3 regions of the Ligilactobacillus ruminis ATCC 27782 genome follow, and region 1 is predicted to be linked to each of the others. Evidence: predicted binding sites of a transcription regulator. Region 1 holds the regulator's gene; each other region holds the start of a gene.

What was found. The regulator CtsR, encoded in region 1, represses protease genes until heat stress. The targets are predictions, from matches to a motif close to TTGGTCAAAAAAGGTCAAANA.
Region 2: clpB (ATP-dependent chaperone ClpB) is a predicted target of CtsR. The motif match lies at 2,427-2,447, and genes of this name have one in related genera.
Region 3: LRC_RS03705 (ATP-dependent Clp protease ATP-binding subunit) is a predicted target of CtsR. The motif match lies at 2,731-2,751, and genes of this name have one in related genera.

Annotation. Positions count from the first base shown of each region.
Region 1 is NC_015975.1:279,572-284,138, forward strand. It holds tRNA gene LRC_RS01345 (tRNA-Leu) at 1-85, shown strand; tRNA gene LRC_RS01350 (tRNA-Thr) at 99-174, shown strand; tRNA gene LRC_RS01355 (tRNA-Gly) at 179-250, shown strand; tRNA gene LRC_RS01360 (tRNA-Leu) at 274-359, shown strand; tRNA gene LRC_RS01365 (tRNA-Arg) at 384-457, shown strand; tRNA gene LRC_RS01370 (tRNA-Pro) at 492-565, shown strand; tRNA gene LRC_RS01375 (tRNA-Pro) at 713-786, shown strand; gene LRC_RS01380 (CtsR family transcriptional regulator) at 1,187-1,654, shown strand; gene LRC_RS01385 (ATP-dependent Clp protease ATP-binding subunit) at 1,681-4,185, shown strand; gene LRC_RS11485 (hypothetical protein) at 4,558-4,567, shown strand, end outside.
Region 2 is NC_015975.1:1,089,096-1,093,662, forward strand. It holds gene clpB (ATP-dependent chaperone ClpB) at 1-2,348, opposite strand, end outside; gene LRC_RS05495 (peptide ABC transporter substrate-binding protein) at 2,790-4,430, opposite strand.
Region 3 is NC_015975.1:747,232-751,798, reverse strand. It holds gene LRC_RS03725 (glycosyltransferase family 4 protein) at 1-59, opposite strand, end outside; gene ptsP (phosphoenolpyruvate--protein phosphotransferase) at 231-1,952, opposite strand; gene LRC_RS03715 (phosphocarrier protein HPr) at 1,952-2,218, opposite strand; gene LRC_RS03710 (hypothetical protein) at 2,440-2,631, opposite strand; gene LRC_RS03705 (ATP-dependent Clp protease ATP-binding subunit) at 2,784-4,567, shown strand, end outside.

The DNA of each region.
Region 1 (4,567 bases):
GCGGGTGTGGCGGAATTGGCAGACGCGCTAGATTTAGGTTCTAGTGTCTTTTGACGTGGGGGTTCAAGTCCCTTCACCCGCACCATTTTATTTATTATGCCGACTTAGCTCAGCTGGCAGAGCATCTGATTTGTAATCAGAGGGTCGGAGGTTCGAATCCTCTAGTCGGCACCAGAATGCGGAAGTAGTTCAGTGGTAGAACATCACCTTGCCATGGTGGGGGTCGCGGGTTCGAATCCCGTCTTCCGCTTATGCCAGTTCATCAAAGAATATGCCGGGGTGGCGGAATTGGCAGACGCACAGGACTTAAAATCCTGCGGTAAGTGATTACCGTACCGGTTCGATCCCGGTCCTCGGCATTATATAATTTAATATATTGATATGCACCCATAGCGCAACTGGATAGAGTGTCTGACTACGAATCAGAAGGTTGTAGGTTCGACTCCTACTGGGTGCATTTTTTAGTGGTCATAATTTGATTGACCGGTTATCGGGAAATAGCTCAGTTTGGTAGAGCACCTGGTTTGGGACCAGGGGGTCGCAGGTTCGAATCCTGTTTTCCCGATTTAAATAGATCGTGGCTGGATTTATGCCGACCTTTTTTTGTAATCGATCATTAAACTGATTGATTGCGAGTGTTCTATTTTTTTAATATTTTGCGATAAATATAGTGCAAAATCAGTTTTAAAATACTATAATAGATTATGGTTACCGGGAAATAGCTCAGCTTGGTAGAGCACCACGTTCGGGACGTGGGGGTCGCAGGTTCAAATCCTGTTTTCCCGATTTGAGTAAAACGGTTTGCAACAACGATTGTTGCGATAGTGTCCAGGATGCAAAGATTATATAAATCGCATCCTGGATTTTTAATTATAAGCTTGTTTGATTCACCAGCATACCCATGGTTCAGACAAAGAAATTTTTTTGTTTCTTAATTTTGTAGAAGCCCTGTATTTTTCAATAGTTGAGATTGATTGCTGCTCGTCTCGCATTATAAATCATGGTGCAAAAATGGTCCGAAAAGACTATAATTAATTGTAGTTATCACAGGTTGAAAAATGCCTGCAATTGCGAGATCAAAACGTGTTTTCATGCGACTAACGAGGGATATTGATTGCAAAATGACACCTGACGCGTCTATAATAATAGTCAAACATAGTCAAAACGCGAAGAAAGGTGGTAGAATATGCAGAATCGGAATATTTCTGATATAATTGAGCAATATTTGAAAAGCATCTTAAAAGAGTCGCCTTCAATTGAAATTAAGCGTTCGGAAATAGCTCAGCAATTTGACTGCGTTCCGTCACAAATCAACTATGTAATCAAAACGCGTTTTACGGTTCAAAATGGTTATTTGGTTGAAAGCAAGCGCGGAGGCGGAGGATACATCAGGATTGAGAAAGTTGATTTGGTCGATGATGCGGAATATTTAAATGAATTAATCGAATATACCGGAGAATCGATAACGGAAACGGATGCTTTCAAGGTGGTTCAAGCTCTGTATGAGAATCATTTTTTGAACAGAAGAGAAGCAAATCTTATTTTAAGCACGTTTAATCGCAATGTTTTGGCCTTCAGCGACCATGAGATCGAGGATATCGTGCGCGCACGTATTTTAAAGAGCGTTATCAACAGGCTGAAGTGTGCTGACTGACAATACTAAAGAAGGAAGGTAATTCCATGGACGATTTATATACTGACAGCGCAAAACGCGTAATGGCGATTGCGCAGGAACAGGCAAATTATTTCAGACATCAGGCAATCGGGACCGAACACTTGCTCTTGGCATTGACGATCGAAGACAAAGGCGTGGCAGGTCAGGTCTTAAAACAAGCGATGGTGACGCCAGGCGATGTTCGTCGAGAAATCGAACGCTTAGCCGGGTACGGCAATTTGCTGCGTCAGTCGCCAAGCAACTATTTGCCGTATTCTCCAAAGGCCAAGTCCGTTTTGGACGAAACCAGGAAACAGGCATTTTTGACTGGGGCCGTCAGAATCGGGACCGAACATTTTCTGTTAGCATTGTTGAGCGATGAGGACATCCTTTCGTCTCGAATTTTAACCAGTCTGCATGTGGATTGCAAAAAACTTCGACAAATTCTTTTGCGCAAGCTCGGCATCAGTCAAAGTCAATTGCGTCGCGTGACAAAAAAAGCTGAGGAACAGCAAGGAAAATCAAAAACGCCGACCTTGGACGAGCTTGGTCGCGACATGACCGAGATGGCTGCTGAAAATATGATTGATCCCGTAATCGGACGCGAAAAAGAAGTCAATCGGATTATCCAGATTTTGAGTCGCAGGACAAAAAACAATCCGGTTCTTTTAGGCGAACCCGGCGTTGGCAAAACGGCGGTTGTTGAGGGCTTGGCACAAGCCATCGTCGAAGGTTGCGTTCCCGAAAACTTGCTTAATGATCGTTTGATGATGCTTGATATGGGATCGCTTGTTGCCGGCACTAAATATCGCGGCGAATTCGAAGATCGCTTGAAAAAGATTCTCGAAGAAGTTTACAACGATGGAAACGTCATTTTATTTATTGATGAGATGCACACGCTCATTGGTGCGGGTGGTGCTGAGGGAGCAATCGACGCATCCAATATTTTAAAGCCTGCGCTTGCAAGAGGAGAAGTGCAGGTCATCGGAGCGACGACGCTTGATGAATATCAAAAGTATGTTGAATCAGATCCTGCCTTGGAACGGCGTTTTGCGACCGTTGTCGTTGAAGAACCGAGCCAAGAGGCGGCATTGGAAATTTTGAAAGGAGTTCGTCCGCGCTACGAAGAACACCATAAGGTAAAAATTTCGGATGAGGCCTTGGAAGAAGCCGTACACTTAAGCAGTCGCTATATTACGAAACGCTTTTTGCCCGATAAGGCAATTGATTTGATGGATGAGGCGGCAGCACGTTTGCGAATCGTTAAAGCAGGAAAAAACGTCAAGCTGCTGGATTTGAACAAAGAATTGTCCGAAATCGCCAAGAAACAAGAGCAGGCATTGCTTGACGAAAAATTTGAAGAGGCGGCAAAATTGCGCAACCAGGCGTTGAAGACAAAAGAAAAGATTGCCAAAATCGAAGAAGCCAAGCGCAAAAAAGACGAAAAGAAGGAGTACGCCGGAATTGTTTCAGCAGAAGACGTTGCGACGGTCGTTTCCGAGTGGACGGGAGTGCCCGTTACGCAGCTGACAAAAACAGAAAGCGAACGTTTGATCAATTTGGAAAAAATTCTGCATAAGCGCGTTGTCGGTCAAGATGAAGCTATCAAGGCCGTGTCGAAAGCAATCAGACGTGCAAGAAGCGGTTTGTCTGATCCGACTCGCCCAATCGGGTCATTCATGTTTCTTGGACCAACAGGCGTCGGAAAGACCGAGCTTGCCAAGGCTTTGGCAGAAGCAATGTTTGGTTCGGAAGACGCCATGATCAGAATCGATATGAGCGAATATATGGAGAAATATTCAACCAGTCGTTTGATCGGGGCTCCTCCGGGATACGTCGGGTACGATGAAGGCGGACAGCTGACGGAAAAGGTCCGCAACAAGCCTTATTCGGTCGTTTTGCTTGATGAAGTCGAAAAAGCCCATCCGGATGTTTTCAACATCTTGCTTCAAGTGTTGGATGACGGCTATTTGACGGATTCAAAAGGACGAAAGGTCAATTTCAGGAACACGATCATTATTATGACGTCTAACCTTGGCGCAACGGCATTACGTGACGAAAAATCGGTCGGATTCGGTGCAACCGATCTCTCAAATGATTATGAGGCAATGTCTTCCAAAATCAGAGAATCGCTGAAGAAGCATTTCAGGCCTGAATTCTTAAACAGAATTGACGAAATCGTCATCTTCCATTCACTCGAAAAAGATGAGCTGCACCAAATCGTCAAGTTGATGGCAAAAAACGTCATTAAACGAATTGATGAGCAAAAGGTCAAGCTCAAGGTTACTCCTGCGGCAATCGAAGTCGTCGCAAAAGCCGGCTTTGATCCCGAATATGGTGCTCGACCGATCAGACGGGCGTTGCAGACCGAAGTTGAGGATCTTTTGAGTGACGCATTGCTTCAAGGAAAGATTCAGATCGGAGACACGGTCACGATTGGTGCCAAAAAGGGCAAAATTACTTTGACGGTCAATACGCCTAAAGAAGACAGCGAAAAAAAAGCAGCCGTTAAAAAACAGACTGCCAAATAGCAAGTCGCAGTGCTGCTCAACTTATTTATCCAAGATCTCACTCAAATTTACGGACAAATCGTCAATTTTCATCAATGTGTCCGTAAACGGCAGAGCTTTTGCCAAATGCAGCGTCTGACAAATCAGCGCGTCAAGCTCACAGTCGAATTTACAGCCAAACTATTTTGGGTTATTTCCATCATAGCAAGCGTCATGCATTCGAAAAACCGGATCAGATTTGCAAATGATTGCAAATCTGATCCGGTTTTTCAATTTGAGACAGAGTTTTTTCTCAGCCCTTTTTTGACAAATCGACGGTGTTTTCAAAAAATTGTGGAAATCGCCCGAATATTGGTGTATTGTTGTAAACAATACACTACGGGGGTGGTTTGCGTGAATGATG
Region 2 (4,567 bases), 810 kb from region 1:
ACGAATTTTTGAACGATCTTTTGAATAGCTTCTTTTCCGAGCGGCGCAAACATGATGATGTCATCGATTCGATTTAAAAATTCAGGCTTGAAATGCGTCTGTGCAAGTTTCATTACGGACTGTCTGGTCTCATCGGAAACTTTTCCGTCTGCTTGAACGTTGTCAAGCAAAATTCCGGACCCAAGATTTGATGTCATGATAAGAATCGTATTTTTGAAATCAACCGTCCGACCTTGACCGTCAGTCAAGCGTCCGTCATCAAGAACTTGCAGCAAAATATTGAAGACGTCCGGATGAGCCTTTTCAATTTCATCAAACAAAACGATCGTGTAAGGATTGCGCCGAACGGCTTCCGTCAACTGTCCGCCTTCCTCATAGCCGACATAGCCGGGAGCAGCACCGACCAAACGCGACACGGAAGCTTTTTCCATATATTCTGACATGTCGATTCGAACCATGTGTTTTTCAGAGTCAAACAAATCTTCTGCGAGCGCTTTGGCAAGTTCGGTCTTGCCAACGCCCGTAGGTCCAAGAAACATGAACGAGCCGAGCGGTTTGGAAGGATCCTGAAGTCCTGCTCTTGAACGAAGCACCGCATCGGCAACGGCATCAACGGCTTCATCTTGTCCGATGACTCGCTCATGCAAAGTATCTGCCAAGTGCAAAAGCTTTTGCCTTTCTCCCTGAACAAGTTTGGCAACCGGGATGCCCGTCATGCGGCTGACGACTTCCGCAATTTCATTTTCCATGACGGACTCTTCGACGAGCCAATCTTCAGGACGTTTCGTATTTTCAAGTTCTTCCAGTTCGCTTTCAAGTTTTGGAATGACCGCATGCTGCAAACGAGCTGCTTCTTCCAGATCATACTTGTTTTCTGCTTCTTCCAGATCATGCTTGGCCTTGTCGATTTCCTGCTTTTTGTCAGAAACTTTTTGAATGTCTTCTTTTTCGCTTTCCCAGCGCATTTTGAGCTTGTTTGCCCGTTCGCGCGATTCAGCGAGATCTTCTTGAAGTTCAGCCAAACGTTTCTTTGAAGCCGGATCGTTTTCTTTTTTCAAAGCGGCTTCTTCGACTTCTTGTCTCATCAGCTGACGCGTGACCTGATCAAGTTCAGTCGGCATCGAGTTCATTTCGACTCTGATTTCGGCGCATGCCTCATCGATCAGATCAATTGCCTTGTCAGGAAGAAAACGGTCGGTAACGTAACGATTTGAAAGAGTAGCCGCAGCCACGAGGGCATTGTCGTGAATCCTTACGCCATGGTGAATCTCATAGCGTTCCTTCAACCCGCGCAAAATCGTGATCGTGTCTTCAACGTCCGGTTCTTTAACCAGAACTTTTTGGAAACGTCTTTCCAAAGCCTTGTCTTTTTCCATGTACTCACGGTATTCGTCAAGCGTGGTTGCTCCGATCAAATGCAGTTCTCCTCGCGCAAGCATCGGTTTCAGCAGGTTGCCGGCATCCATGCTTCCTTCAGTTTTTCCGGCACCAACGATGTTGTGAATCTCATCGATGAACAAGATGATTCGACCTTCGCTTTTGGTTACTTCTTTTAAGACTGCCTTCAATCGTTCTTCAAATTCGCCGCGGTACTTGGCCCCTGCAATCAAAGAGCCCATGTCAAGCGAAAAAATCGTCTTGTCTTTCAGGTTGTCCGGAACGTCTTTTTTCACGATCCTTTGTGCAAGACCTTCAACAATGGCGGTTTTGCCGACACCGGGTTCACCGATCAAAACAGGATTATTCTTCGTTTTGCGCGACAAGATTCTGATCACGTCGCGAATTTCTTCATCGCGCCCGATAATCGGATCCTGTTTGCCGGAACGAACCTTTTTGACAAGGTCAACGCCGTATTTTTCAAGCGCCTTGTATTGTTCTTCTTGATTTTTTGACGTCACTTTTTCACCACCACGCATTTCTTCAACGACTTTCTTCAGTTTTTTCTCATCTGCACCATGAGCGGTCAGATATTCGCTCAACGGATTATACTTTTGTTTCATCAAAGCAAGGAGCAACGTGTCGATTGCAACATACTCATCCGAAAATTCGGCTCGAATCATCTCCGCATCCTGCATCAATTTGTACATATTCTGCGAAAGACTTTGACCATATGCATTCGTTCCTTCGACGACAGCGATTCTGTCAAGTTCATCGTCCATTTTCTTTTCAAACGAAACTATGTCAATACCAGCCTTTTTGTAGATATCGGCTGCAAGTTCGCCAGGTTGAACTAAAAATTTGAATAGATGCGGAATTTCGATTGCTTGATGATGCCTTGCAACCGCAATTTTTTGTGCCTCGGCAAGCGCGTCTTGCACCGCTGAAGTAAATTTTGGTTCTTCACTCATAAAAAGCCCTCCGATCAAATTTTCTTACAAATCAATTTTACAACGTTTCATCCAAAATGGGGGTACTTTTGTTTCAAATTGGTCAAAAAAGGTCAAACTTTAACCTTTCCTTAAAAATTGCGCAGATGCTGAAGTATCAACGCTCTGAATTTTTTGTCAAATGCAGCACTGTGCATCGCCTGCTCAATCAATACGTCAAGATGGCTTACGGGCAAAATGCCGTTTTTTAAGATTTGCCCGTAAATGGCAATCCTCGGTTACATACAATGGCCTATTTGGGACGTTTTGATACATGAAAATAAAATCAGACTTTCTGGCTTATTTCCATCATAGAAAGAAAATTGTAATGCATACGAAAAAACCGGATAAGATTTGCAATTAATTGCAAATCATCCGGTTTTTCAATTTGAAGCATAGTTTTTTCAAAGCCTCGTGAAAAACTTATTTGATATATGCGTACTTGTAATTCCACTGGGTTCCGGCCGTATTGTGAATGATGCCTTTGACGCTCTTTTTTTGCATATATGCCGTCGTCTGTTGGTAAATTGGCGTCACCCCCTGATCGGCATTGAAAATTCTGGCTGCTGACACCAGATCCTGCCAACGCTTTTCTTCGTTATTTGCATCTTCACCCTCTGCTTTTTTAATCAAAGCATCATATTGCGGATTCGAATACTTGCCATAATTGTATGAAGTACCAGTCAGAGGAATCTGCAAGAACGTAATCGGATCATTGAAGTCTCCGCCCCAACCAGAAACGTAAATATCATAATCGCCTCTTTGGGCTCTGTCCAAAGCACTTTTTCCAGGAATTGAGGCCAAATTGATTTTGATTCCCGGAAGCACCTTCGTATATTGAGACTGCAGGTACTGAGTCAACGGACCGCTATTGGCATTGTCGTTTGCGGCCAAAATCGTCATCGTCAGCTTGCTTGCACCGATTTCTTTCATGCCTTTTTCAAAATATTTTCTGGCTTTTTCCTCATTGTGGCTTACGGTGCCGGAAACTGCCTGCTCTTTTGCAAAATCATCCCCGTTTTTGGGATCATGCGCCAGATCTCTTGCAACAAACCCCGTCGGAAGGCTGGAACCATCGCCGAAAACTTTATTGATCAAAACTTTTCGATCAAGCGCAAGCGAGAGTCCCAAACGAACGTTCCTGTTATTAAGCGCCTTTTTGACCGTTGGATCTTTGGCTTGAAAGTTATATGAAAGATATGAAACGTATGAATAAGGATATTGCTTAAATTCCGGATTATTCTTCAAACTTTTGACTTGCTGGTTCGAAAGCGGCGTCATATCTAACTTATCTTGCGAATAAAGCTGATAGCCCGTATTTGTGTTTCCGACGACCTTATAGGTTATCTTTTTGAGTTTGACCGAACCCCTGTCCCAATATTGATCATTTTTGACAAAATTCCACTTGTCGGAAGTTCCGTTCCAGTCCGTCATTTTGAAGGGACCGGAATATACCATATATTTTGAACGCGTTGCATATTTTTTGCCGTATTTTTCAATGAACTTTTGATTTTGCGGTCCAAAAAGCGGATAAGCGAGCAGAACTTTGAAATAGGCAATCGGCTTGTCAAGCTCAACCTGAACGGTATTTTTGTCAAGCGCTTTGATGCCGAGCTTGTCGGTGCTCAACTTTCCGGCCGCAATTTCATCAGCATTTTTGACGCCTGAAAACAAATATGCGTACGGAGATTCGGTTTTCGGATCGATCGACCTCCTCCAAGAATAGACGAAATCGTCAGCCGTAATCTTGTCACCATTGCTCCATTTGGCATTCCTGAGTTTAAAAGTCCATGTCAGTCCGTCCTTTGAAACTTTGCCGGATTTCGCCAATCCCGGAGTTGCTTTCCCGTCCTTTCCCAAACGGTAAAAACTTTCAAAGATATTGCCTGTTTGTCCGTATCCGGTTGCTTTTGAAATATCGATCGTATCAAGCGGAGCGCTTGCAGAAAGCTTCAAAACCTGCTTTTGACTCGCATCATCGCTTGATTTTGCACATCCGGCAAGTCCCGCCCCGATCAATAGCATTATTGATGCCGCAAATAGTTTTTTTTTCTTATCATTCATAGTAAAAACCCCTTATATGATTAAAAAAAGACCCGTGCTTTCCGCAATGCAAAACGGAAACACGGGTCATTTAAAAGTTTCTTCTGCAGGATGATTTCTGCAACAGACCTTTATCTGACAAATGATTCCGCCTTTAT
Region 3 (4,567 bases), 470 kb from region 1:
GATGTTCCAACACCGCTAACTTGCGGATAAAAGGTATCCGTAAATATCCCGATATTCACGTAAGTTCCTCCCTTGCTACTCTCAGTTAGTCATTTTTTATTATATGTTTTTAGATTGCCAATTGCAATCATTCACCGCGGCAAGTCGTGAAATCAGTATAAAATCTTAAAAAACACGCTTGATTTCCAAACAAAAAAGACTGGGTAAAATCCCAGCCTTAAAAAATACCTTTACTTAGTAAATTCTTTTACCAAGGAAACGACTTCATCAACGGTTTCACAATCAGAAACTGCTTTGTCCGCTAATTCTTTCATCTCTTTGGAATCAAGTTTCTTAATCAAACTGCGCGTCTTCAAAATTGAAGTTGCGCTCATTGAGAATTCATCCAAGCCTAAACCAAGCAACAATGGAACAGCGATTTGATCTCCGGCCATTTCACCGCACATACCTGTCCATTTGCCTTCTTTATGAGAAGCATCAATAATGTTCTTAATCAAGCGCAAAATTGACGGGTTGTATGGTTGATAGAGATAAGAAACTCGTTCGTTACCACGATCAGCTGCCATTGAATATTGGATCAAGTCATTCGTTCCAATACTGAAGAAATCAGCGTACTTAGCCAATTTGTCCGCAATCATTGCAGCTGCAGGAATTTCCATCATCATCCCAACTTGGATGTCATCAGAAACTTCCACTCCGGAAGCAACAAGGTTTGCCTTTTCTTCTTCAAAAATTGCCTTGGCATCCTTGAATTCTTGTACGGTTGCAATCATTGGGAACATGATTGCCAAACGTCCGTACTTGGATGCACGAAGCAATGCACGAAGCTGAGTACGGAAAATATCCTGACGGTTAAGACAGATACGAATAGCACGATAGCCCAAGAACGGATTTTGTTCTTCAGGAAGCGGAAGATAAGGAAGCTCTTTATCACCACCGATATCCATCGTACGAACAACGACTTGCTTGCCGCTCATGCCTTCAAGAGCTGCCTTGTAAGCCTCGTATTGTTCATCTTCTGTAGGAAGCTCATTTGAATTCATATAAAGGAATTCCGAACGGAACAAACCAACAGCTTCAGCGCCATTATCGTTTGCACCCAAAACGTCATCAGGTGTACCGATGTTTGCGCCAAGCAAAACTTCCTTGCCATCTGCAGAAACAGACTTGGCATCCTTAAGACGAGCCCACTCTTCCTTTTGTGCGGCAAACTCAGCTGCCTTTTGCTTATAATCAGCAAGTTCGGCATCCGTTGGATCAACCAACGCATCACCATTGATACCATCGATGATGACCATTTCGCCTTCCTGAATGTCAGTCGTCGCAGATCCTGAACCAACCACGGCAGGAATTTCAAGCGTACGCGACATGATTGCCGAGTGAGAAGTACGTCCACCGATATCAGTAATGAACCCTTTGACATAGTTACGATCAAGCTGAGCCGTATCGGAAGGCGTCAAATCATGAGCAACGATTACGACTTCTTCTTGAATAAGCGCAGGATTGGGTAAAGTAACGCCAAGCAAATGACTCATAATGCGCTTTGTGACGTCACGAATGTCGCCTGCGCGCTCTTGCATGTAAGCATTGTCGGTCATAGCTTCGAACATTTCGATAAACATGTCGGTTACGCTCTTTAAAGCTGCTTCGGCATTAACTTTGTCATTCTTGATCTTATCTTTGATCTGACCAAGCAACTCAGGATCGGCCAAAATCATCAAATGGGCCTCAAAAACTTTTGCTTCTTCTTCGCCAAGGTTTTCCGTTGCTTTCTGCTTGATAAGTTCAAGTTCACTCTTAGATGCTTCAACCGCATCGTCTAAACGCTTAATTTCAGCTTCAGGATCGTCAATGCTTGTTTCAGAAAATGATAAATCGGGTTGTACAAGCATATAAGCCTTAGCAGCTGCAATCCCATCACTAGCTGCAATCCCTTTTAACATTTTCGTCATTATTCAGCAAGTCCTTCCTTAGACATTGTATCAGCAATAGCAGCAATTGCCTCTGCTTCGTCACCGCCTTCTGCAGAAATCGTGATGTCAGCGTTTTGACCAACGCCTAATGACATAACACCCATAATTGACTTCAAGTTAACTGACTTGCCTTGATATTCCAAAGTAATGTCAGAGTTGAACTTGCTTGCAGCTTGCACCAAAAGCGTAGCTGGGCGTGCGTGAATACCTGTTTCTGCGATTACGTGAAAATCTTTCTTTTCCATTGTGGATCATGCTCCTTTGAATTATAAAATGAAGGTCGGGCCATACGTCTTGTGAAAACGAATGAAAAACAATGTTGTCGTTCATAATACCGTTTTCATTAATGCTAATAAAAAGCCAACAAGAACATACTGCCCCTACATGCTACATGATATCATGTTTTTAAAAGTTAGACAAGTTTTTGTTGGTATCATTAAGACTAATTTATTTTTTTAACCAATTCTCAGAATTCATCACCTTTGTCATAGTGATAAATCGCTCCCCCACCCCGCTTGGCCTTGCCAATTACTTTTTTTCTGAAGTTCGATTCCATAAAAACTTTTTGAAAATCCATAAACTCTTCCTTTGTAACTTCAAACGTTTCAATTTTGCCATCATGCAAGTCGCTCAAAAGCTTTTCATAATCTCTGACCATGAAGATCCTCCGTTCATGTTGATTTCAACATATTATAACATATTCGAATCATTTTGCTTGCGATTTAAAATTACCATAGTATAATTGGAAATATAAAAAAAGGTCAAAGTTGGTCAAAACACTTTGTATTATTATGAAAGGTCGTGAAACATTTGCTATGTCAAAACTGTCGTAAGAATCCAGCAACAATTCATTTAACAACAAGCATCAACGGTCATCAAATAGCAATTGACCTTTGTTCTGAATGTTATGGCGAATTTCGCGAACGCTCGACCAGATCGCAAAACCAGCCATTGCAAGATCCGTTTGGTTTCAACTCGCTTGACGATCTCTTTAAAGCAATATCGCAAAGAAATCAGCCAAGTCAAAATCAACGGCAGTCTGCGCCTCAAAACGTATCCGGAGGAAACGGCAACACAATTCTCGGCAAATTCGGTTTAGATTTGACTGAAGAAGCCAGAAACGGACGCATCGATCCCGTCATCGGCCGCGACAAGGAAATATCCCGCGTCATCGAAATTTTAAATCGCCGTACCAAAAACAATCCCGTTCTGATTGGCGAAGCAGGCGTCGGCAAAACAGCGGTTGTCGAAGGGTTGGCTCAAAAAATCGTTGATGGTGACGTACCTCAAAAATTGCTCGACAAGCGCGTTATTCGCCTTGACGTTGTTTCGCTTGTTCAGGGAACAGGATATCGCGGTCAATTTGAAGAACGAATGCAGCAGTTGATGAGCGAACTCAAACGTGATCAAAATACGATTCTTTTTATCGATGAGATTCACGAAATCGTTGGTGCAGGCGACAATGAAGGTCGCATGGATGCGGGAAACGTTTTAAAGCCTGCGCTTGCTCGCGGTGAACTTCAACTCGTCGGCGCAACGACGCTGAACGAATACCGCACAATCGAAAAAGACGCTGCTTTAGCCAGAAGACTTCAGCCGGTGCGCGTTGACGAACCATCAACTGCTGAGGCCATCGAAATTCTCAAGGGAATCAAACCTAAATACGAGGCTTATCACCATGTAAAATACACTGAAGAAGCGATTAACGCTGCCGTTTTGTTGTCATCGCGATATATTCAGGATCGTTTCTTGCCCGATAAGGCCATCGATTTATTGGATGAGGCTGGCTCAAAAAAGAATTTGACGATCCATGCAGCTGATCCAAAAGTTCTTGATGACAAGATTTCACACGCCGAAGCCAACAAACAGGCGGCTCTTAAAGAGGAAGACTATGAAAAAGCCGCCTATTACAGAGATCAGGTCAACAAATTCACGGAAATGAAACAAAATTCCGTTTCTGACGAAAATGCTCCGATCGTCTCCGATAAGGACATGGAAGCAATCGTTGAGGAAATGACTCAAATTCCTGTCGGCGAATTGAAAGAAAAAGAGCAAAATCAATTGCGCAACCTTGCCGATTCCTTGAAAAAACACGTTATCGGTCAAGATGAGGCGGTAACCAAAACGGCCCGCGCCATCAGAAGAAATCGCGTCGGTTTCAATAAGTCGAATCGCCCAATCGGAAGTTTCTTGTTTGTCGGACCAACAGGCGTTGGCAAGACCGAAACAGCCAAACAGCTGGCGGAGGAGCTTTTCGGATCCAAAGATTCCATGATCCGTTTCGACATGAGCGAATACATGGAAAAATTCTCAGTTTCAAAACTTATCGGATCTCCTCCAGGGTACGTCGGGTATGAGGAAGCCGGTCAATTGACCGAACAGGTACGCCGTCATCCGTATAGCTTGATTCTATTGGATGAAATCGAAAAAGCTCATCCCGACGTCATGCATATGTTCCTGCAAATCCTTGATGATGGACGTCTGACTGATTCCAAGGGTCAGACAGTCAGCTTCAATGATACGATCATCATTATGACAAGCAATGCCGGAAGCGGAGATTCCGTTATCAATGTTGGTTTTGGCGCCGAAGCAAA